3 regions of the Streptomyces sp. RKAG293 genome follow, and region 1 is predicted to be linked to each of the others. Evidence: riboswitches for the same ligand, from Rfam matches in the RefSeq annotation. Region 1 holds a riboswitch; each other region holds the start of a gene.
The links. Region 1 has a riboswitch for thiamine pyrophosphate ahead of thiC (phosphomethylpyrimidine synthase ThiC). Riboswitches for the same ligand answer to the same signal wherever they lie in the genome.
Positions count from the first base shown of each region.

Region 2: it holds a riboswitch for thiamine pyrophosphate, as region 1 does, so the genes downstream of both, LNW72_RS28565 (thiamine ABC transporter substrate-binding protein) here and thiC (phosphomethylpyrimidine synthase ThiC) in region 1, are expected to answer to the same signal.
Region 3: it holds a riboswitch for thiamine pyrophosphate, as region 1 does, so the genes downstream of both, thiO (glycine oxidase ThiO) here and thiC (phosphomethylpyrimidine synthase ThiC) in region 1, are expected to answer to the same signal.

Region 1 covers NZ_JAJOZB010000001.1:4,610,830-4,614,070, reverse strand. The annotation lists gene LNW72_RS20445 (hypothetical protein) at 94-294, opposite strand; gene LNW72_RS20440 (YibE/F family protein) at 366-1,736, opposite strand; TPP riboswitch at 1,798-1,910, shown strand; gene thiC (phosphomethylpyrimidine synthase ThiC) at 1,904-3,241, shown strand, end outside.
Region 2 covers NZ_JAJOZB010000001.1:6,408,001-6,411,241, reverse strand. The annotation lists gene LNW72_RS28565 (thiamine ABC transporter substrate-binding protein) at 1-1,082, opposite strand, end outside; TPP riboswitch at 1,077-1,196, opposite strand; gene rlmN (23S rRNA (adenine(2503)-C(2))-methyltransferase RlmN) at 1,260-2,366, opposite strand; gene LNW72_RS28555 (phosphatidate cytidylyltransferase) at 2,397-3,241, opposite strand, start outside.
Region 3 covers NZ_JAJOZB010000001.1:2,803,837-2,807,077, reverse strand. The annotation lists gene LNW72_RS12390 (thiazole synthase) at 1-382, opposite strand, end outside; gene thiS (sulfur carrier protein ThiS) at 387-587, opposite strand; gene thiO (glycine oxidase ThiO) at 584-1,744, opposite strand; TPP riboswitch at 1,741-1,854, opposite strand; gene LNW72_RS12375 (FAD-dependent oxidoreductase) at 2,034-3,224, shown strand.

The sequences.
Region 1 (3,241 bases):
TGGTGAACACCCTGACGGAACCTTGGCGCAGTCTTGATACGAAGCCCGCTCAGCCGACGCGCGAAGCCCGTTCAGCCGGAGTCGGAACCCCGCTCAGCCGAAGGCGGCGGCCACGTAGACCGTCCGCGGGGCCTGGTATTCCACGACCACGATCTGCGTCCCGGTCTCCATGCGCTCGCCCGGTGTGACCGGATACGCGAGGAACGCCTCGGCGCCGCCCCGTACTTGGACGATCACCTCGCCGACCAGCCCTGGGCCGATCCGCCCCGTCACCCTGCCCTGCAGCCCGATCATCCCGGCCATCGTCCCCCCGTTCCCCGTCACAACCCGCCGCCGCCACCCGCCCCCGCGAGTACGGCCTGCCGCTACTTCCCCCGGCGCCGGTGACCGCCGCCGGTCCTCGCGGGGAGAGTGTCCCCCGCGCTCGGTCCGCCCGCCCTCGGTTCCCCCGCCCTCGGTCCGTCCGTCTTCGGTCCGTCCGTCTTCGTAACGCTTGTCCTCGTATTGTGCCGGTCGGCACTGACAACGAGCGCCGCCAGCAGCGTCGTCAGGGGAACCGACGCGACCAGGCCGATGCTGCCGACCAGCGTCCGGACGATCTCCTCCGCCACCAGCTCGCTGCCGGCGACCCGCAGCACCCCGCTGCGCGCCACCGAGAACAGCAGCAGGAGCGGCAGCGCCGCACCCGCGTACGCCATCACCAGGGTGTTCACCACCGACGCGATGTGGTCCCGGCCGATCCGCATGCCGGCTCCGTAGAGCTTGCGCCAACTCGCGCCGGGGTCGGCGTCCTTGAGCTCCCACACCGCCGAGGTCTGGGTGACCGTCACATCGTCCAGGACGCCCAGCGAGCCGATGATGATGCCGGCCAGCAGCAGGCCCTTGATCTCGATGCCGGGGTAGAGGGTGTGGATCAGCCCGGTCTCGTCCGAGGTGTTGCCCGTCAAGTGGGCCCAGGAGATGAAGACCGAGCCGAGGATCCCGATCAGGAAGAGCGAGCACAGCGTGCCGATCACCGCCACCGACGTACGGGCGTTGAGTCCGTGGCACATGTAGAGCGCGATCAGCATGATCGCGCTGCCGCCGATCACCGCCACCAGCAGCGGATCGTGGCCGTGCAGGATCGCCGGGAGGATGAAGAGCGTCAGGATCGCGAAGCTGATGACCAGCGCGATCAGCGCCATCAGACCGCGCATCCTGCCGACGGCGATCACCGCGAGGGCGAAGATCCCGGCCAGCAGCGCGAGCGGGAAGCCGCGGTCGACATCGGTCACCGCGTACTGCAGCTCCTTCGGAGCGTCGGGTGCGTACGCCACCACCACGCCCTGGCCCGCCGTGTAGCGGCGGGTCTGGTCGGGGTGCACGATCTCGGTGAACGTCCGGCCCTGGTCCTTGCCCGTGGTGACCTCGATGGTCGCCTTCTCGCAGCGTTCCGGCGGGGAGGCGGCGGCGCCGGGTGTGGACTGCGCCGGTGACTGTGTGTTCGCCTCGGCGCAGTCGACGTCGTCGATCCTGGTGACCCGCGCCTGCTGTGTCTGCTGGTCGAAACCGACCCCGGTGCGCGCGTGCGGGGGCACTCCACCCGGCCACAGCACGATCAGCCCGGCGAGCACCGCTGCGGCGAAGGGGACCAGAACCACCGCGATGACCTTGCGGAGGTGCTTCGAGACCGGCGGCACCGGACCGTGACCGTGGGTGTGCGAGTGCGCGTGCGGCGACGCCTGGGGGGTGTCCACGGGCCGATCATCGCAAGACCCCCTGGTGTGCGTTCGTCCGCACCCGCTACCGTGGGGGCACCTTTGCAATCGCGGGAGCTCGGAGCACCGGGCTGAGAGGGCGCTGAAGAACTGCGCCGACCGCTGAACCTGTTACCGGGTAATGCCGGCGTAGGGAGTTGGGTCTCATGACCACGCAGGATGCACGCATGCCTGTCTCCGTTCAGTCCGTTTCGACGGAAAAGCCCGTTTCGGCGGAGCCGTCCGTCGCTGCGGAGAAGCGCGAGCCCGGCTGGCACAAGGGCTACCTGACCGGCACCAGGCCGGACATCCAGGTCCCCGTGCGCCAGGTGCACCTCACCACCGGCCGTGACGTGACGCTGTACGACACGTCGGGGCCGTACACCGATCCGAACGTCACCACGGACGTCCGCCGCGGCCTGGCGCCGCTGCGGGAGAACTGGATCATCGGCCGCGGCGACACCGAGGAGTACTCGGGCCGCCCGGTCCGCCCCGAGGACGACGGGATCAAGCACACCTCCCCCCGCGGCGGTCTGCGCAACCTCGACGCGGTCTTCCCCGGCCGCCCCCGGGTGCCCCGCAGGGGGCGGGACGGACAGGCGGTGACGCAGCTCGCGTACGCCCGCCGCGGCGACATCACCCCGGAGATGGAGTACATCGCGATCCGCGAGAACGTCTCCCCCGAGGTGGTGCGCGAGGAGATCGCGGCCGGCCGGGCCGTGATGCCGATGAACGTGAACCACCCCGAGATCGAGCCGATGATCATCGGCAAGCGGTTCCTGGTGAAGGTCAACGCCAACATCGGCAATTCCGCGGTCACCTCCTCCATCGAGGAGGAGGTGGACAAGATGACGTGGGCCACCAAGTGGGGCGCCGACACGGTCATGGACCTGTCCACCGGCCGCAACATCCACACCACCCGTGAATGGGTGCTGCGCAACTCCCCCGTGCCCATCGGCACCGTCCCCCTCTACCAGGCGCTGGAGAAGGTCGACGGCAAGGCCGAGGAGCTGACCTGGGAGGTCTACAAGGACACCGTCATCGAGCAGGCCGAGCAGGGCGTCGACTACATGACGGTGCACGCCGGCGTGCTGCTGCGCTACGTCCCGCTCACCGCCCGCCGCAAGACCGGCATCGTCTCGCGCGGCGGCTCGATCATGGCCGCCTGGTGCCTCGCGCACCACAAGGAGTCGTTCCTCTACGAGAACTTCGAGGAGCTCTGCGACATCCTCGCCTCCTACGACGTCACGTACTCGCTCGGCGACGGCCTGCGCCCCGGCTCCATCGCGGACGCCAACGACGAGGCGCAGTTCGCGGAGCTGCGGACGCTGGGCGAGCTGAACACCATCGCCAAGCGGCACAACGTGCAGACCATGATCGAGGGCCCCGGGCACGTCCCGATGCACAAGATCAAGGAGAACATCGACCTCCAGCAGGAGATCTGCGAGGAGGCGCCGTTCTACACGCTCGGCCCGCTCACCACCGATGTCGCGCCCGCCTACGAC
Region 2 (3,241 bases), 1.8 Mb from region 1:
GAGGACCATGTCTTGACCCACTGGTCACGGTTCTTGGCGATCTCGTCGGGTGCCACGGTCGGCGGGGTGTCGATCTTCACGCCGTACTTGGTGAACTCGGCGGGCAGCGCCGCGTCCTGGCGGGCCGGGTTCACGAACATCTGCAGCGGCATGTCCTGCTGGAACGTCTTGCTCAGCAGGAAGTCCAGCAGCGCCTTGCCGCCCGCGTCGTTCTTGCCGCCCTTGAGCAGCCCGGCGAACTCGATCTGCCGGAAGCACGTACCGGTCGCGACGCCGGTCGGCCCCTGCGCCGGCTGCGGCTTGACGCCCAGCACCTCGGCGGGCGGGCTGGAGGCGTACGAGACGACGAGCGGCTTGTCGCCCTTGCCCTTGCCGCCGGCCGAGCCGGAGAAGCGGTCGTTGTACGCCTGCTCCCAGCCGTCGACGACCTCGACGCCGTTGGCCTTGAGCTTCTTCCAGTAGTCCTGCCAGCCGTCGGCGCCGTACTTCGCGATCGTGCCGAGCTGGAAGGCCAGCCCCGGCGAGGACGTCGCGGAGTTCTCGGTGACCAGCAGGTTCTTGTACTCCGGCTTGATCAGGTCGTCGAAGGTCGCCGGAACGGCCAGTTTGTGCGCGTCGAAGTACTTGCGGTCGTAGTTGACGCAGACGTCGCCGGAGTCGATCGGGGTGACCCGGTGCTTGTCCTTGTCGAGCTGCAGCGCCGCCGGGACCTGGTCCAGGCCCTTGGCCTCGTACGGCGTGAACAGGTCGTTGTCGAGGGCCCTCGACAGCAGCGTGTTGTCGACACCGAAGAAGACATCGCCCTGCGGGTGCCCCTTCGACAGGATCGCCTGGTTCACGGCCGCGCCCGCGTCACCGCCGGCCAGCACCTTGACGGTGTAGCCGGTCTCCTTGGTGAACTCCTTCAGCACCGCGGGCGAGGCGGCGAAGGAGTCATGGCTGACGAGGGTGACGGTCTTCGACGGCGTCGCCGTCTTCGAGCCGTCGGCCTTGTCGCCGGAGCCGCCACAGGCGGCCAGCGCCGTGGCGCCGAGGGCGGTGGCCACGACCGCTGTCGCGGCGCGCCGAAGGTTGGTGTTCATGAGCGGTTGACTCCCTACGCCGGCATTACCCGGATCAGGTCCGAGGGTCTGCGGCCGCACCGGCTTCGCCGGTGGCCGCACTCTCAGCGCTGGTGCGCTCCCCTGTCGGAAATGTTCATTTGTACGAATCTACGAGCGCCACGATAGCAGCGGGCCCGCTGACGCCCGGCAGGCGTCTCAGCCTTCGGAGGCCGCCAGCTGCCCGCACGCTCCGTCGATCTCACTGCCACGCGTGTCACGGACGGTCACCGGCACCCCGTGCGACTCCAGCATCCGCACGAACGCCCGCTCGTCCTCCGGCCGCGAGGCCGTCCACTTGGACCCCGGGGTGGGGTTGAGCGGGATGAGGTTCACATGCACGCGCTTGCCCTTGAGCAGCCGCCCGAGCAGGTCCGCCCGCCACGCCTGGTCGTTGATGTCCTTGATCAGCGCGTACTCGATGGAGATCCGGCGGCCGGACACCTCCGCGTAGTGCCACGCGGCGTCCAGCACCTCGCGCACCTTCCAGCGGGTGTTGACCGGCACCAGGGTGTCGCGCAGCTCGTCGTCCGGGGCGTGCAGCGACACCGCGAGCCGGCACTTGAAGCCCTCGTCGGCGAACCGCAGCATCGCCGGCACCAGCCCGACCGTCGACACGGTGATCCCGCGCTGCGACAGTCCGAGCCCGTCCGGCTCCGGGTCCGTCAGCCGGCGGATCGAGCCGATGACACGGTTGTAGTTGGCCAGCGGCTCGCCCATGCCCATGAACACGATGTTGCTCAGCCGGGCCGGCCCACCGGGGATCTCGCCGTCCCGCAGCGACTTCATCCCGGCCACGATCTGGTGCACGATCTCGGCGGTCGACAGATTACGGTCGAGACCCGCCTGCCCCGTCGCACAGAACGGGCAGTTCATCCCGCACCCGGCCTGCGAACTGATGCACATGGTGACCCGGTCCGGGTACCGCATCAGCACCGACTCGACGAGCGTCCCGTCGAACAGCCGCCACAGCGTCTTGCGCGTCGTGTCGTCGTCACAGCTGATGTGCCGCACGACCGACATCATCTCGGGCAGCAACCCGTCCGCGAGCTTGTCGCGCGACGCCGCCGGAATATCCGTCCAGGCGGCCCGGTCGTCGTCGTACCGCGCGAAGTAGTGCTGCGACAGCTGCTTGGCACGGAACGGCTTCTCGCCCAGCTCGACAACCGCCTCCCGTCGCTCGGCAGGGGTCAGGTCGGCGAGGTGCCGCGGGGGCTTCTTGGCCCCACGCGGCACGGCAAAGGTGAGTTCTCCGGGTACAGGCATGGTGCTACCAGTGTCGCAGACGCGCGGAGGTCAGCCGGTCCCGACGAAGACGACCAGGAGCAGCCAGACCACCGGGGCGGTGGGGAGGAGGGAGTCGAGGCGGTCCATGATGCCGCCGTGACCGGGGAGGAGGGTGCCCATGTCCTTGATGCCGAGGTCGCGCTTGATCATGGATTCGCCGAGGTCGCCGAGGGTGGCGCTGACCGCCGCGACCAGGCCCAGGATCAGGCCCTGCCACCATTTGCCGTCGTCGATCAGGTACTGCATCGACAGGGCGCCGGCCGTCATGGCGAAGGCGATGGCGCCGAAGAGGCCGGCGCGGGTCTTGCCGGGGCTGATGCGCGGGGCGAGGAGGCGGCGGCCGAAGCGCCAGCCGACGGCGTAGGCGCCTGTGTCGCTGATCACGGTGAGCAACAGGAAGACGAGGACCCGCCAGGGGCCGTCGTCCGCGGCGAGCATCATCGACACGAAGGTGGCGAGGAAGGGCACGTAGAAGGCGGCGAAGATGCCGGCGGTGACGTCCCGCAGGTAGTTCTCCGGCGGCTCGGTCATCCGCCAGACGAGGATGGCGAGCGAGGTGAGGGCCATGGCGATCCAGGCGCCCTCGGCGCCGCGCGCGTAGCCCGCGACGACCATGGCGACCCCGCCGACCGCGAGCGGTACGAGCGGGATGCGGATGGACTTCTTCTCCGCGAGCCGGGAGGTGAGCTCCCACAGGCCGACGACGACGGCGAGCGCCACCACACCGACGAAGGCGGCCTTGACGATGAACAGCGAGGCGACGATGACCGCGCCCATGCCGACGCCGACCCCTATCGCGGCCCGCAGGTTGCGACCTGCGGACTTCTTCACGGGCGGGACGGGTTCCGGTGACG
Region 3 (3,241 bases), 1.8 Mb from region 1:
CGGCGTCCAGCAGCTCGACGGTGTCGGGCAGCAGGGTGCGCTCGTCGGCGATGACCTCCAGCTTGATCCAGTCGGTGCCCAGCGCCTCGCGGGCCAGCCGCGCGGTGAGGACGGCCTCGCCGGCGGTGAAGCAGCCCGCCGTGTTCGGCAGGACCCGGATGCCGTGCCTGCCCAGCACGGAGAGCACGGAGCCCTTCGTCGCCGGGTCGAGGCGGCGCATCGCCACCGTGGTGAGTTCGGTACCGGAGGCGAGCAGCGCCTGTTCGAGGATCTCCAGGCTGGGCGCACCGCCGGTGCCCATGATCAGCCGGGAGGTGAAGGGGACGCCGGCGATCCGCAGGGTGTCGTCGGCGGCACCGGCCGTGTGCGGGGGGTGCGGCACGGGATCAGCCTCCCTGGACGGCGGTGAGGACCTCGACGCGGTCGCCGTCGGCGAGTGCGGTGGTGGTCCAGCGGCTGCGGGGGACGACGGTCTCGTTGAGAGCGGCGGCGACGCCCGAGGGGGCGGCGGTCAGGGAGGCGACGAGCCGGTCGAGGGTCAGGCCCTCGGTGATCTCGCGGGCCTCACCGTTGACGGAGACGGTCATGCGGGCTGCTCCTGAAGCGTGAAGCGTGCGGGGGAGAAGGGCCGGGCCGACTCGGGCACCGAACCCGTCGTGAGCAGCTCGGCCATGATGTCGCCGGTCACCGGGGTCAGCAGCACACCGTTGCGGTGGTGGCCGGTGGCCAGCAGCAGACCGGGCAGCGCGCTGCGGCCGAGCAGCGGGGCGTTGTCGGGGGAGCCGGGGCGCAGCCCCGCGAGGGTCTCGACCAGCGGCAGTTCGGTGAGCCCCGGCACCAGCTCGTGGGCGTCGCGCAGCAGTTCGTAGACGCCGCCCGCGGTGACCGTGGTGTCCCAGCCGAGTTCCTCGCTGGTCGCGCCCACGACGAGCTCGCCGTTCTCGCGCGGCACGAGATAGACATGGCCGCCGCGCACCACGGCCCGCACCGTGCGGGAGAGGAACGGCGCGTAGCCGGGCGGGATGCGCAGCCGCAGGATCTGCCCCTTGACCGGGCGGACCGGCGGCAGGGCGTGCTCGGGGATGCCCGGCAGAACGCCGCTGCGGCTGCCCGCCGCGAGCACGGTCTGCTCGGCGGCGAGCACGGTGCCGTCGTCCAGCACCGCGCCGGTGGCGTGGTCCCTGACGGTCTCGATCCGGGTCACGGAGTTCCGGTGCAGTGCCACACCCGCGAGTTCGGCCGCGCGCAGCAGCGCGGCGGCCAGCCGGCGCGGATCGACCTGGTGGTCGCCGTCGACGCGCAGGCCGCCCCGCACACCGGGCGCCAGCATCGGCTCCAGCCGGCGGCACTCCCGGCCGGACAGCCACTCGGACCGCAGCCCCAGCGACGTCTGGAAGGTGTGCAGTTCACGCAGGTCGGCGCGGTCGTCGGCGTCCAGGGCGACGGCGAGCGTGCCGCACCGCCGGTAGCCGAGGCCCAGCCCGGTGGCGTCCTCCAGCTCGGCGGCGAAGGACGGATAGCGGCGGGCCGACGCGAGGTTGAGGTCGAGCAGCGTCTGCTCGCCGTACTGCAGCTCGGTGACGGCCGCCAGCATGCCGGCCGCGACGTGTGCGGCGCCGCCGCCCGGCGCCGGGTCGGCGACCGCGGTGCGCAGCCCGCGCTGCGCGGCGCGCCAGGCCGTGACGAGTCCGATGATTCCGCCGCCCACGACCAGGACGTCGTAGCGGTGGCGAGATGGATGCATGAGTGTCCCGCTCCTCCCTTCGCCGGCATGACCCGGATCAGGTTCGTACGGTCGGCGGCCGGTCAGCCGCCCTCTCAGCCCGGTACGTCCGGGCTCCCGCGAGTGCGTTAGCCCCGCCACCCTAGTACGCGGGCCCGAGCAGCGGTAAGGGAGCACGGGGTGGGCGAGAGGGGAGCGCGAGACAGGGGGATCGGATTTCGCACTGGTGGCCTGCCGGTAATCATCGGGGCGTTACGGTGATCGTGTGAGCCAGCCAAGCGCCGAGCGCGCAGTGATCGTCGGGGCCGGGATGGCCGGAGTGCAGACCGCTGTGTCGTTGCGGGAACAGGGGTGGCGCGGCGACATCACGCTGCTCGGCGCCGAACCGCACGCACCGTACGACCGCCCGCCGCTGTCCAAGTCCGTACTCCTCGGCACGGCCGAGGGCTCGCCCTTCGACGTGGACTTCAACGGCCTCGGCGTCGAGTTGCTGCTCGGCCGGCACGTGAGCGCGCTGCGCCCCGAGGAACGGCACGTGGTCACCGACGAGGGAACGGTCCGGTACGACCGGCTGGTGCTCGCCACCGGCGCCCATCCGGTGGCACTGCCCGGCAGCGAGGGCATCCCGGGCGTCTTCATGCTGCGCACCCTGGACGACGCCGCCGAGCTGCGGCCGGTGCTCGACGAGAAGCGCGATGTCGTCGTGGTCGGGGCGGGCTGGATCGGCGCCGAGTTCGCCACGGCGGCCCGCCAGGCGGGCTGCGCGGTGACCGTCGTCGAGGCGGCCGACCGGCCGCTGGCCGGAGTCCTGCCGGGCTCGGTCACCGACCACATGCGCGGCTGGTACGCGGACGCGGGCGCCGAACTGATCACCGGGACCGCGGTCGCGGCCGTCGAACCCGGCGCGGTGCTGCTCGCCGACGGGAGGCGGCTGCGGGCCGGGGCCGTCGTCGTCGGCATCGGCGCCCGGCCGGCCACCGGCTGGCTGGCGGGCTCCGGCGTCGCGCTGGGACCCGACCGCTCGGTGCTGGCGGACGACCGGCTGCGGACCTCCGTCGCCGATGTCTTCGCGGTGGGGGACTGCGCGTCCTTCCCGTCCGGGCGCTTCGGCGAGCGGCTGCTCGTCCACCACTGGGACAACGCGGTCCAGGGGCCGCGCGCCGCCGCCGCCAACGTGCTGGGCGGCGACGAGGTGTACGACCCGGTCCCGTACTTCTGGTCCGAGCAGTTCGGCCGTTTCGTGCAGTACGCGGGGCACCACTCCGCCACCGACACCATGCTGCTGCGCGGCGACCTGACGGGGCCCGCCTGGTCCGTCTGCTGGCTGCGGGACGGGGTGCTCGCGGCGCTGCTCGCCGTCGGCCGCCCGCGCGACCTCGCGCAGGGCCGCAAACTCATCGAACGCGGCGCCCACCTCGACCCGGGCCTCGTCGCCGACCCCGCGGTCCCGCTCAAGACCGCGGTACAGCCCACTCCGGGCAACAGCCCCGCCGGCGTGTAGCGGCCAAAAGCGGGTCT